4 regions of the Paeniglutamicibacter selenitireducens genome follow, and region 4 is predicted to be linked to each of the others. Evidence: riboswitches for the same ligand, from Rfam matches in the RefSeq annotation. Region 4 holds a riboswitch; each other region holds the start of a gene.

Region 1 (3,224 bases), on a different contig from region 4:
CCCGCTACTTCCGCGGAACTTGATCGCCAGCTGAGCCTCAATGAGACCATCATGCGCACCAAGATCACCCGCCCGGAAGAGGCAAAGGTCGTCGCAGAGTAATTCTGCTTTTCGATCCTCGTAGAACAACACCCTTAGGAAGGTTCCAATGGCAGGCGAGACCGTCATTACGGTAATCGGCAACTTGACCGGTGACCCAGAACTTCGTTTCACCCCGTCAGGGTCGGCAGTCGCGAACTTCACGATTGCTTCGACCCCGCGAACCTTCGATCGCCAGTCCAATGAGTGGAAGGACGGCGACACGCTGTTCCTCCGCGCATCGGTGTGGCGTGAGGCTGCCGAAAACGTCGCTGAGACGTTGACCAAGGGCACTCGTGTCATTGCTCAGGGCCGCCTCAAGTCGCGTTCTTACGAAACCAAGGAAGGCGAAAAGCGCAACGTCACCGAGCTCGAGGTCGATGAAATCGGCCCGTCGCTGCGTTACGCTTCCGCAAAGGTCACCCGCACCCAGCGCTCCGGCAATGGTGGCAATGGTGGCTTTGGCGGTCAGAATGCCGGCGGCAACGGCGGCGGATTCGGCGGCGGCAACGCCGGCGGCCAGGGTGGTTTCGGTGGCGGCAACGCCGGCGGAAACAACGGTGGCGGCTGGAATGCACCGGCAGCCGATCCATGGGGTGCTCCTGCCGGAGGAAACAACGGCGGATGGGGCAACCCGGGTTCTGACGAACCGCCTTTCTAAACAAATTTATTCACCATCCCGCAGAAAATTCTGCGGGCTCCACCTGATAAAGGAGCTCCACGATGGCTAAGGCTGAACTCCGTAAGCCCAAACCAAAGTCCAACCCCTTGAAGGCCGCTGACATCACCGTCATCGACTACAAGGACGTAGCATTGCTGCGCAAGTTCATTTCGGATCGCGGAAAGATCCGTGCCCGTCGCGTTACCGGCGTTTCCGTTCAGGAACAGCGCAAGATCGCACAGGCCATCAAGAACGCGCGTGAAGTAGCCTTGCTGCCTTACTCCGGCGCTGGCCGCGGCTAAGGAAGGTATACAAACATGGCAAAGCTCATTCTGACCCACGAAGTTACCGGCCTCGGTGCCGCAGGCGACATCGTTGAGGTGAAGAACGGTTACGCACGTAACTACCTTCTCCCGCGTTCGTTCGCCATCACCTGGACCCCGGGCGGTGAAAAGCAGGTGGAGTCGATCAAGGCTGCACGTGCCGCTCGCGCCGTTGCGTCCCTGGAAGAAGCACAGGCTCTCGCCGCCGCTATCTCCGCCAAGCCGGTCAAGCTGTCCGTCAAGGCTGGCGCTACCGGTCGCCTCTTCGGCACCGTCAAGACCGACGACATCGCCAAGGCTGTTGCAGCCGCCGGCGTTGGCGCGATCGACAAGCGCAACATCGAGATCAACGACCACATCAAGTCGACGGGTAACTACTCGGCGACCGTGCGCCTGCACACCGATGTGTCCGCGACCATCTCGCTGGTAGTCGTAGCCGCAAAGAAGTAATTCGCTGCGGATCCACCGCTCTTCGGGGCTGTGGGCACTGGGGACCCCACCTTCGGGTGGGGTCCCCAGTGCTTTAACGGGCCAGGTCGCTGCGGTTCCGGGGGAGTGGACGCCCAAGCGGGAACTTTTGCGGCAGACTATCGATACCCGGGCACGGAAAGCGAGATATTGTCGCAGATTCTTCGATTCTTACCCTCCGTTAACCAATGTGTCGAAACAATCTTTGACTGGAGCTAAACCTTTCTCCTAACGTTAGTCATGAATCAAGAGTGTCAACGGAAAAGCCCTGGCTTGTTGACCGGCAACCCTCTCACGGTAGTGGGGTGCTCCAGGTGACGATTCGGCCCGCGGGACCCCGGGGGCAAGTACCGCACACCCAGGAACAGGCTGCTGCGCATCGGGCGCATGCGTGATCCGAGGTGCGCACGACGCCGAAGGACCGATCCATGACGCTTGCCACAGACCTCACCCCCAACACCTTGCGCAACGTATTCGCCCAGCATCCCTCGGGCGTTGCGGCTTTGTGCGCCATCATCGACGGAGAGCCGCAGGGCATCGTCGCTTCTTCGTTCACCGTGGGCGTCTCGATGGATCCACCCCTGGTGATGTTCGCCGTGCAGAACACCTCGCGCACCTGGCCGGTGATCCGCTCCAGCGCCCGTATCGGGGTGTCGGTGCTCAGCGAGAAGAACGAGGGCGTGTGCCGTCAGATCGCGTCCAAGACCGGCGACCGCTTTGCGGGGCTTCGCCTTGATTCGACCGACGAGGGCGCGCTGCTGCTCCACGATGCCAGCCTGTGGCTGGATTGCTCGGTGGAGCAGGAGATTCCCGCTGGCGACCACCACGTCGTGCTGCTGCGGGTCCACGGCCACCAGACGAGCGACGCGTCGGAGTCCCCGCTGGTCTTCCACGGATCCGCATTCCGCCGCCTGGAAACCGGGCAGCTCGTCTCCTGAGACGTTCCCCGCGCAGTGCACGAGCCTGCCGGGCCCTTGTCCGACCAAACTGGTTAGGCCGTGGCCCGGCGGGCTCGTGCCGCATGCGGCGGCAGGATTCGCTGTCGGCCTCAGGACGGGTCGTGGACGGTGTCCACCATGTGGCGGTAGCCACGCCGCGCAAGTTCCGCGAGTACCGCGAGGTCGACGTCGCCGAGCTTGTTGACGTACAGGCAGGAGGCGCCTCGCTTGTGCTTTCCCAGCGCGGCCAGGAGGTCCTCGGACTCGGGGGCGATGGTCAGGCCGTAGAGGGCCAGGTTCGTGGAGCGTGGCGAGAAGCCGATTGCCGCGGCGTCGCCCTCTCGTCCCGAATCGTACTTGTAGTGGTAGGAGCCGAACCCGACGATGGTTGGCCCCCACATGGTCGCGGGCTGCCCGGATACTTCTTCCATCATTTCCAGCAGAGCTTGTGCATCGGAGCGCCGGACAGGATGTTCGACGGAGGCGATGAACTCGTGCGGATCAACCGGAGTGGGTGCGGTTTTGTTGACGGCCATGCGAGCCAGTATTGCAGCGGTTCCGAGGCGCATCAACCTCAGTCATCCCCAGATTTCCGTGACCCATGTGGATAGCTGTGGATAGTTTGTGGGTAACGGGAGAAAGCCGCGGGGATTAACCCCGGAATCTCGGGGTTCTTGTGTGAATAACCAGGGTTTTCACTCTGCCAATCTGTGGATAACTATTTTCTGTCCACAGCCCGCTTATCAAATAAGGCCT
Region 2 (3,224 bases), on a different contig from region 4:
AGCCATGGGGAGAAGATCCACGTGTTGCCCGCCGTGCCATCGGCCTGGCCGGAGGGCTCATTCACCGGCCTGCGGGCCCGCGGAGGCTACGAGGTCAACGCAACATGGAAGGACGGCTTGGTCACCGAGGTGTCGGTGATCGGCGACAGGGCCCCGAACCAGGGCACCATCACGATGTTGATCAACGGGAAGGACTGCAAGGTCAAGCCCACCAAGCGGGGCCACAAGCCCAAGCCGTTCCGCCCGTAGCTCCGGCGCCCCGGCGCCCCGGGGGCCCGGTGCACCCTGCCGTTGCGGCGGGGAGCGCCGGGCATTGCGGTCAGGCGATGACCGCGGCGCCCTTCCACAGGCGCCGGGTGGCCAGTGCCGCGCCGGCGCCGAGTGCCTCGAGCTTGGCCATGGCGATCTGCGGATGCACGCGGCCGCCCAGGCCGCAGTCGGTGGATGCGATGACGTTCTCGCGGCCCACGAGGTTCGCGAATCGCTCGATGCGGTCCGCGACAAGTTCCGGGTGCTCGACCACGTTCGTGGCATGCGAGAGGACGCCCGGGACCAGGATCTTGCCTTCGGGCAGCGCACGGTCCTCCCAGATGCGCCATTCGTGCTCGTGGCGCACATTGCCCGCCTCGAAGGAGACCATGCCGGCGTTGATGCGCAGCACCGGGTCGAGGATGTCGGCGAACGGGATGTCGGTGGTGTGCGGACCATGCCAGGAACCCCAGCACACGTGCAGCCGGATCCGTTCGGCGGGGAGTCCGCGCAGCGCATGGTTGGTTGCCTCCACGCGCAGCTCCAGGAACTTCAGGTAGTCCTCGAGGCTCGGCTCGGGGTTGACCTGGTCCCAGGACTCGGCCAGCGACGGGTCGTCGATCTGGAGGGTGAGCCCGGCGTCGAGGATCGCCTTGTATTCCTCGCGCATCGCATCCGCGGCGGCGAAGAGGTATTCCTCGTCGTTCGTGTAGTAGTCGTTGGCCAGCCGCGCGCAGGACGCGGGGGAGAGCGCCGCGAGGAAGCCCTCGTCGGTGCCGGTCGCGGCCATGGCGGTCTTCAGGTTCTTGATATCCGATGCCACGAGATCGTGCCCCGTGTAGGTCAGCGGCCCGACGACCTTCGGCTGCGTTGTCGCCTTGCGGTGGGCCAGGATGCCCGAGGTCGGGTCCGCATAGGCCTCGGCGAAGGCCTGGCGGTCGCGGCGGTCCGGGAACGAGGTGAGCACGACGTTGCCGGGGCTTGAGCGCTTGACAGCGGTCTCGGCCCAGCGGTCGACGGTGGTTTCCTCGAGGCCGCCGAGGCGGGCGAAGGAATAGTTCCACCAGGCCCCGTAGTCCACGGCGGAGGACATGGTGTGCCCGAACTCGCCGTCGTTGGGGATGTCGATGCCCAGCTCGCGCTGCTTGGCGACGATGCCGGTCACCGAGGCTTCGAGGAGCTCGTGGAACTCGGCGGTGATCCCGTCACGTTCCTTGGCCGCGTTGGCTGCCAGAAGCTCGTCGGTTCGGGGCAATGAACCTGCGTGGGTGGTGCGGATGTGGCTGGTGCCAAAGGACATGGGCGGTTGCCTACTTTCCATCGAACCTGGCAGTAGCACCGTTACCGTTTCAGAGGCCTCTTCGGCGGGGTCGGTTGCTGCGGCTTCATCGATCCAGGTCTCTCGGCCGCTCCGGATGGTTACGTACTAATACCTATCATGGAACTGTTTGTTGCGGTTCGTCGGTGCCTCTGTGTGACGCCGGCGCGACAGCGGTTCCCGGGCCCGCATAATGGACTCCTGGGAACCTGGGTTCCCTTGCTTGCCGGACCATTTTCCAGGAGTACATGTGAGCACGCTCTTTTCGGAGAGTTTCCTTGACCGGCCCCGGCGGGAGCTTGCCCCGGGCGCCGTGTGGGTTCCCGATTGGCTCGGCCCGGCGGAACAACGCTGGCTCGTGGACAGGTTCCGCGAGTGGGGGCACGGGCCCGTGCCGCCGCGCGCGGCCAAGATCGGTGCCGGGGAGATGTCGGTCCGGACAGTGTGCCTGGGCTGGCACTGGCAGCCATACTCCTATTCACGCAGGGCAACCGACGTCAACGGAAACAGGGTGCTGGATTTCCCGGACTGGATGGTCAGGCTGGGCAGGAAAGCGATCCATGAGGCAACCGGGGATGCGGGGGTGGCGGCGAACTACACGCCGGACACCGCACTGGTGAACTACTACTCCGACGATTCCAGGATGGGGATGCACCAGGACCGGGATGAGCAATCGACCCAGCCGGTGGTCTCGATTTCCATCGGAGACACCTGCCTGTTCCGGTTCGGAAACACCGCCAACCGTAGCAAGCCCTACGAGGACATCGCCTTGGCGTCCGGTGACCTCTTCGTGTTCGGGGGTCCGGCGCGGTTGGCATACCACGGAGTGACAAGAATCCTGCCCGGCACCGCGCCCGCCGACTGCGGGCTGGCGTCGGGACGAATCAACATCACCCTGCGGGTTACAGGGCTGGTGGGCTAGGTTTAGGACCCCGGGAGATTCACTGTGGCACGCACTGCCAGGTGGTCGCTGTCGCCCGCTGGGACGGTGCTGTTGGAGGTGACCTCGAGGCCGCGCTGCAGCACATGGTCCAAGCGCATGAAACCGAACGGTTCGCGTGGCCAGGTGAAACCGAACATGCCGCGGTCCTGGTTCGGTTCATCCAGGGTTTCCGTCAGCGCGGCGAAGGACCTGTCGGTCGAGGTGGCGTTGAAGTCGCCGACGGCCATGACCGCGGGGCTCTTGTCGGCGCGCAGGATTGCCGCCAGCTGGGACAGCATTTCGTCGCGGTTGCCATGGTCGTTCTGCCTCGCGGAAGCGGCGTGGACCACGTACAACTTGATGCTGCCCGACTCCGTCTCAACCTGGGTGCTCAGGGCGCGCTTCCACCCGAGTCCCAGGTCAAGCGGCTGCGAGCGGGTGAGCGGGTACTTGCTCCACACTCCCACCGTGCCCACCACAAAGTGGTGCGGGTAGCTCGAATGCAGGGCCGCCGTGACGTCCTCGCCGCTGCCGGCATCGAGTTCCTGCAACGCGATGACATCGCTGCCCTCGCTGGCCAGGACGCGCGCCGATTCAACGGCGGCGCCCGTTCCCGCCTTGATGTTCTGGCTGCTGACCGTGAGTGCGCCGGCCTTTTCCGCAGGCGCCGTCCAGGCCAAGGGGACGATGGACGGGCCGAACGCGACGAGCCAGGCCAGGGCCGGGACCAGTACG
Region 3 (3,224 bases), on a different contig from region 4:
AAACCGGCGCCGACGTGTCGATCGTCTTCGTTCCGCCGGCCTTCACCAAGGATGCCGTCGTAGAGGCCATCGAGGCAGGCATCGGCCTGGTCGTGGTCATCACCGAGGGCGTGCCGGTGCAGGACTCGGCCGAGTTCTGGGCACTTGCCCAGTCCAAGGTCGACGCCGACGGCAACCAGATCACCCGCATCATCGGCCCGAACTGCCCCGGCATCATCACCCCCGGTGAAGCACTGGTCGGCATCACCCCGGCCAACATCACCGGCAAGGGCCCGATCGGCTTGGTCTCCAAGTCCGGTACCCTGACCTACCAGATGATGTACGAACTGCGCGACCTGGGCTTCTCCACCGCCATCGGCATCGGCGGCGACCCGGTCATCGGCACCACCCACATCGACGCCCTGGCTGCGTTCGAGGCGGATCCGGAGACCAAGGCCATCGTCATGATCGGCGAAATCGGCGGCGACGCCGAAGAGCGTGCAGCCGACTTCATCAAGGCCAACGTCACCAAGCCGGTTGTCGGCTACGTGGCAGGCTTCACCGCCCCCGAAGGCAAGACCATGGGCCACGCTGGCGCCATCGTCTCCGGTTCGGCCGGTACCGCACAGGCAAAGAAGGAAGCACTCGAGGCTGCCGGCGTGAAGGTCGGCAAGACCCCGTCGGAAACCGCGAAGCTGCTGCGCGAAGTTTTCGCCGCCCTCTAAGCTGAGCATTCCGCATTCGGCGGTTGGCCGCCCGTGAAAACGGGTGGCCAACCGCCGTTTCGTTTATGCGGCGGAAACAGGTTCGCTCCGGTGGCTCAGCCGCGCAGGCGGAAGAACGAGGTGCCGGCGGCCTCGTAGCCCCCGGGCAGCAGCAGCACCCGCAGCTCCGGGTTGAACTGCACCTCGGCAGGCCCGCGCCCGTCCAGCGCCGCCGCGAGCTTGTCCGGGGAGAGCGCCTCCAGCAGCCATTCGTTGGGGCCGGCACCCAGCTGCAGGAGCCCGGTGCCTGGGTCGAAATCAAGCCAGGCGGAGATCCAGTCCCCGGCAAAGCGCGGCAGGGGATTGGCGGTGGCCGCGGGGGCTGTGTACGTGTGGTGGGACATGGGTGTCACGTTCCTTGAAGCTGGTTGTCCTTGCCCTGCCGCGGGTATGCGTGCGAAGGCCGCTTCGTCATCCGAACCACCCGCCGTACAACAATGGGGTTGGTGCCTGGTCAGTCGGAGCTTTGCCATGAAAGCAACCAGAACTCGTGAAGCTGTATCCACCATACGTCGGGCAACCGACACCTCGCCAGCGCCGGTCGGTTGAGCGCAATAAAGCGTCATCGCGCGGCCGTGCGGACTTTGCGCCGGGAGGCATAGGCTGGGAGGCGGATATCCGTCACCAGCTTCCGGAAGGCACACCATGCGCGCAACACTGATCCACGGACCGCGGGACATCCGCGTCGAAGACTGCCCGGACCCGGTCCTGCTTGCCGGCACCGACGCGCTGGTCAGGGTGACAGCGGCCTGCGTGTGCGGGTCGGACCTGTGGCCGTACCGCGGCGTCAACCAGATCCCGAAGCCGCGGCGCATCGGCCACGAATTCATTGGCGTCGTCACGGCCGTCGGGGACGAGGTCTCCACCCTGAAGGCCGGGGACTTCGTGGTTGCCCCGTGGGCCAACAGCTGCGGGGAATGCCCGCCATGCCGCAACGGAGTCCACGTGGCCTGCGAGCACCGGGCCGTCAGGGGCGGGAAGGACGAGCACGGGCTGCCTGTCGATGGCGGCCAAGGTGAGGCGGTGCGCGTTCCGAATGCCGATGGAACCCTGGTTCCGGTGCCCGGCGTCTCGGAGCCGGACGAGGCCTTGTCCAAATCGCTGCTCGCGCTCTCCGACGTCATGGGCACCGGACACCACGCCGCGCTCGGTGCCAAGGTGGCGCCGGAGCGCAGCGTTGTGGTGGTCGGCGACGGCGCCGTGGGTTTGAGCGGCGTGCTCGCCGCCAAACGTCTGGGGGCCACCCGGATCATCGCCATGTCCAGGCATGCCGACAGGACCGAGCTGGCCCTCACTTTCGGGGCGACCGACGTGGTCGCCGAGCGCGGCACGGAAGCCGCCGACAAGGTGCGCGAGCTGCTCGGGGGAGTGCTGGCCGACTCTGTGCTCGAATGCGTCGGCACCGCCGAGTCCCTGGGACAGGCGCTGGCCTGCACCAGGCCCGGCGGCGCCATCGGCTTCGTCGGGGTGCCGCACGGGGAAGATCCGTTGCCCCTCTACGAGCTTTTCTCGAAGAACATTTCGCTGGCGGGTGGCGCGGCCAGCACCCGCGCCTACCTGCCCGAGCTGCTGGAGGCCGTGCTCGCAGGGGACATCAATCCCGGCCTGGTCTTCGACACGGTGATGGGCCTGGAACAGGCGCCGGAGGCCTACGCGGCCATGGACGAGCGCCGCTCTATCAAGGTCATGCTGGTGCCGTAGGACGTTGGGGTGACCGCAGCACCGCTCAGGCCGCTGATTCCTTGGAAATCAGGGAATCAGCGGCCTGACGGCATGCAGTGAAAATCGAGGCTAATCGGTGCAGGGTATTTCCCTGGCCTTGGCGTCGTAGAGCTTTCCGTCGGAGACATAGTCGCCATCGTGAAGGTCGTTGAGCAGCACCGAGGAGATTCTCCGGTTGCTGGCTTCGGCCATGACGGATGTCGGCCTGTTGCCCCGGATCTTGAGGTGGTTGAACAACAAGTTCAGCAAGATCGCCATGATGGCCGAGGAACTGATTCCCGAGTGGAAGATCGTGACGAACCAGCCGGGGAATTGGTTGTAGATGCTTGGTGCGACGATCGGGAACATCCCGAAGCCCAAGGCCGTCGCCACGACGACCAGGTTCATGTTCCCTTCGTACTTCACCGTGGACAGGGTTCGGATGCCCGAGGCCGCGACGGTTCCGAACAGCACGATTCCGGCCCCGCCAAGGACCGGCGTGGGTATGGCGGCCACGAAGCGGCCGAGGATCGGCAGGAGTCCCAGAATAACGAGTATGCCGCCGCCCGCAGTGACAACAAACCTGCTCTTGACGCCCGTAATGGCGACAAGCCCGACGTTCTGGGCGAAGGCGCTCTGTGTGAAGGAATTGAAGATCGGCGAGATCGCGCTCGAGATCATGTCGGCCCGCAAGCCATCACCGATGCGACGGGAATCAGTCTTGGTTCCGACGATTTCCCCGACCGCGATGATGTCCGCCGAGGTCTCGGTCAAGGTCAC
Region 4 (3,224 bases):
GCCAGCGGCGGGACGCGCAGGGGGTCGGTGGCAATGAGGTCGCCTTCGCGCTTGTTCCACTTGGCCAGCAGGGCCGCCGAAGGGGCGGTTCCCATCAGGCCGGGGTGGATGAGCCCCTCGAAAGAGACCTCGGGAACGTGCCTTGAGGTGGCGACCTGTCCGGTGAAGTCCCAGATGGCCTTGTAGGCGTCGGGGAACTGGTCCGTGAGGAAGCCGCCGCCGTTGTTCTTCGAGAAGATGCCCGTGTAGCCCCACCCCTGGCCGGCCAGGGGCCCGCTGTCTTCCTGGGGAATCGGTCCGACATCCAGGATGTCCACGACCAGCAAGTCGCCGGGCTTCGCACCCTCGATGGCGAAGGGTCCCGAGAGCTTGTGGACGCTCAGCAGCGGTGCATCGAGGATGTCCTGAGCCGAGTCGTCGTTCTTGATCGCCCCGTCGAACCACTCGCGGCAGTCGACCCGGAAAACGTCTCCGGGCTTGACCGTTGCCACGGGCGGAATCTCCGGGTGCCAGCGGTTGTGTCCTAGCTTCTCCTGGTCCTCAAACTTCTTGGTCGAATCGAGCGGAAATATCACTTCAGGCATGGGTGCTTCTCCTTAAACGATGTCGTACTTGGGTGGGTGGACCCGGCACCTGCTTAGGGGCGCGGGAGTTTCTGGTGCAGGGGGTTGCTGGTGTACCTCGTTGGTTTCTTGGCCGCCCCGGGAAGCCCCGAGACGACGGCTGGTTCGTGGGCGCTGCGCTTTGTCGAGTCCACGAGTTTGTAGGCGGCGGTGTTGGCGATCGACAGGCGCGGGGCACTCATTTGGCGCCGCGCCGGTTGCCGGCACTCCGGGCACTCGAGGGCATCCGGTACGTCCATCATCGGGAATGTTGACTCGAAGACAGTTCCTTCGGGGCAACGGAAATCATAGAGCGGCATGCTGCATCCTTTCGGTGCGGAGTGCGGAGTGCGGGGTGTGGGCTTAGGCGCGGGGAGCCACCGGGAGCTCGCCGGGGGCGGGGACCGTGGATCCACTGTTCCGCCGGGACAATGCGTAGGCGACCACAATGGCGACGACGCCCAGGACGGCCATGATGCCGGCCTCGAGGCTCGTGCTGGTGTAGCTGCCGCTGAGCAGCAGCAGCGCGGGGATCGTGCCTGTCAGGTGGGCGACAATGACGGTGAACCACCCGGTGAAGTCGTTCAGGGACGATTTGCCCAACGCCAGCAGAAGGAAGAAGAGCGTCCACAACAGTGCCCAAATGAACCAGATGACACCGAAGAGCGGGTCTCCGACCTGGGTGAACTGAAGGACCCCGAAGACCACGGCAACGCCGGCCACGAAGAGCGAGAACCAGCCGAGTCCTTCTCCCGGGAGGTCGAAGATCTGGTTCAGCCCCACGTACAGGTAGGTGAACCCGAAGAGGTACAGGCCGGAGGCGCCGAACACGACAGCGGGGTCCCCGTTGGACTGGATCAGGATGATGGTAGGGAACACCACCTGCATGATGCCCACCGCGAAGTTCAGGATTGCTGCCGACTTGCCGGGCACCTTTCCCAGGAGCATGAGACCGTTGATGAACAGCACGGCACCGACATAAAGCAATCCGACACTTGCCACAGCGTTTCCTTTCAGCGCACCGCAATTAGGCGAAAGCGCACGCTCCGCAGAACGGATTTTTGGCTTCTCACCTGACAATTTTGCTTAGGCTATCGTCGAAGGATGACGCAAGCAAGGGGTAGGACATGCCCTTCAGAAGAACAATTGTGACGGCGTTCGTTTGCGCCACATGACGCGGCTCTTGTAGAAATGTCATCAACAACCATCCAGAGCGGCCGAGAGATCTGGCTCCATGACGCCGCAGCAACCCCTCCCCTTCATTGGGCGGTAGGTGCTCACGCCAGAGTCGATGGAGATCAAATCATGGCTGCCGAGTCACCCCTGCACACCTTCGATGTCGAAACCGACCCCAACATCTTCGGGTCCGTCTCGCTGGAAGCGCTGGCAAGCAACGCGCCGGCCCGGCACCTGCTCAAGCTCACCCCCGGGGTTCCCGCCAACGGCCACTACGACGAACTCGCCGCAGTGTTCCGTCCCGTGTTCGCCCGGATTGCCGAGGGTGCCAGCCAGCGGGATGCCACCCGTACCCTGCCGTACGAGCAGGTCGGATGGCTCAACCGCGAGCGCTTCGGTGCCCTGCGCATCCCCGTCAGCGAAGGCGGCTACGGGGCAAGCCTGAGCGACCTCTTCCGCCTGCTCATCGAACTCGCCGAAGCCGACTCCCAGGTGGCCCACCTGTGGCGTGCGCACATCGCCTTCGTCGAATCCGCGCTCACCCTCCGGGACCCCGCGGTGCGCAGCCGCTGGACCGAACGGATCGCCGCTGGCCAGATCGTTGGCAACGCCTACACCGAACGCGGCGGAAACCCCCTGGGCTCGCTCAACACCACGCTCGAGCAGCGCGGCGACCACTGGTTCGTGACGGGCGAAAAGTACTACTGCACCGGCACCATCTACGCCGACTGGGTTGCCGTTGCGGCGTCCCACCCCACGTTGGCCGGCCGCCAGATCGCGCTCGTCTCCACGCAGCGTTCCGGCGTCAAGATCTACGACGACTGGGACGGCTTCGGCCAGCAGCTCACAGGCACCGGCTCCACGACGTTCCAGGATGTTCCTGTCGACACCCTGCTGCCCGAGGAGCAGCAGGTCAACGACCCGGAGTCCGCGATCTTCCAGCTGGTGCTGCTGGCTGTGCAGGGCGGAATCACCCGTGCGGCGCTGAACGACGTGCGCTCCGCGGTGCAGGCGCGAACCCGCACCTTCAGCACCGGCACCGGTGTCCCGCTGCGCAACGAGCCGCAGGTTCTGCAGCTTGTCGGCGAAATCTCGGCCACGGCCTTCGCCACGGATTCCATCGTGCTGTCCGCCGTCGCGGAGATCGAGGTGGCGCTCGCCGACGATTCGCTCAGCAACGCCGAACGCTTCGCGGTGTGTGAACTTGCCGCCAACCGGGCGCAAACCATCGTCCAGCCGCTGGTGCTGTCCGCCGCCACGAAGCTCTTCGACGGGCTGGGGGCATCCTCGACGGCAACCGGCTGCAACCTGGACCGGCACTGGCGCAACGCGCGCACCGTCGCCACCCACAACCCCGCGATCTACAAGGCGCGCATCGTCGGCGACTACGAGGTCAACGGGACGGCCCCCAAGCGCCTGAACGCCGTGGGCGACCTCGGCTCGAAC

Evidence for each region. A riboswitch is a leader RNA that binds a small molecule or an ion and turns the genes downstream of it on or off. The one in region 4 is predicted to bind S-adenosylmethionine.
Region 1: linked by a shared signal. The riboswitch ahead of ACSYDW_RS15475 (flavin reductase family protein) and the one ahead of ACSYDW_RS00080 (acyl-CoA dehydrogenase family protein) in region 4 are both predicted to bind S-adenosylmethionine.
Region 2: linked by a shared signal. The riboswitch ahead of ACSYDW_RS04270 (cobalamin-independent methionine synthase II family protein) and the one ahead of ACSYDW_RS00080 (acyl-CoA dehydrogenase family protein) in region 4 are both predicted to bind S-adenosylmethionine.
Region 3: linked by a shared signal. The riboswitch ahead of ACSYDW_RS16805 (hypothetical protein) and the one ahead of ACSYDW_RS00080 (acyl-CoA dehydrogenase family protein) in region 4 are both predicted to bind S-adenosylmethionine.

The regions. Positions count from the first base shown of each region.
Region 1 is NZ_JBPULF010000009.1:162,970-166,193, forward strand. Features, by position in the region: gene rpsF (30S ribosomal protein S6) at 1-102, shown strand, start outside; gene ACSYDW_RS15460 (single-stranded DNA-binding protein) at 149-739, shown strand; gene rpsR (30S ribosomal protein S18) at 802-1,041, shown strand; gene rplI (50S ribosomal protein L9) at 1,057-1,512, shown strand; SAM riboswitch class IV at 1,774-1,886, shown strand; gene ACSYDW_RS15475 (flavin reductase family protein) at 1,959-2,468, shown strand; gene ACSYDW_RS15480 (DUF1801 domain-containing protein) at 2,579-3,004, opposite strand.
Region 2 is NZ_JBPULF010000002.1:179,999-183,222, reverse strand. Features, by position in the region: gene ACSYDW_RS04275 (glycosyl hydrolase family 95 catalytic domain-containing protein) at 1-249, shown strand, start outside; gene ACSYDW_RS04270 (cobalamin-independent methionine synthase II family protein) at 320-1,549, opposite strand; SAM riboswitch class I at 1,564-1,671, opposite strand; gene ACSYDW_RS04265 (alpha-ketoglutarate-dependent dioxygenase AlkB family protein) at 1,818-2,489, shown strand; gene ACSYDW_RS04260 (endonuclease/exonuclease/phosphatase family protein) at 2,492-3,224, opposite strand, start outside.
Region 3 is NZ_JBPULF010000011.1:100,556-103,779, forward strand. Features, by position in the region: gene sucD (succinate--CoA ligase subunit alpha) at 1-704, shown strand, start outside; gene ACSYDW_RS16805 (hypothetical protein) at 800-1,087, opposite strand; SAM riboswitch class IV at 1,109-1,239, opposite strand; gene ACSYDW_RS16810 (zinc-dependent alcohol dehydrogenase family protein) at 1,389-2,444, shown strand; gene ACSYDW_RS16815 (nucleobase:cation symporter-2 family protein) at 2,535-3,224, opposite strand, start outside.
Region 4 is NZ_JBPULF010000001.1:14,112-17,335, forward strand. Features, by position in the region: gene fmdA (formamidase) at 1-584, opposite strand, end outside; gene ACSYDW_RS00070 (FmdB family zinc ribbon protein) at 638-922, opposite strand; gene ACSYDW_RS00075 (AmiS/UreI family transporter) at 966-1,604, opposite strand; SAM riboswitch class I at 1,804-1,900, shown strand; gene ACSYDW_RS00080 (acyl-CoA dehydrogenase family protein) at 1,908-3,224, shown strand, end outside.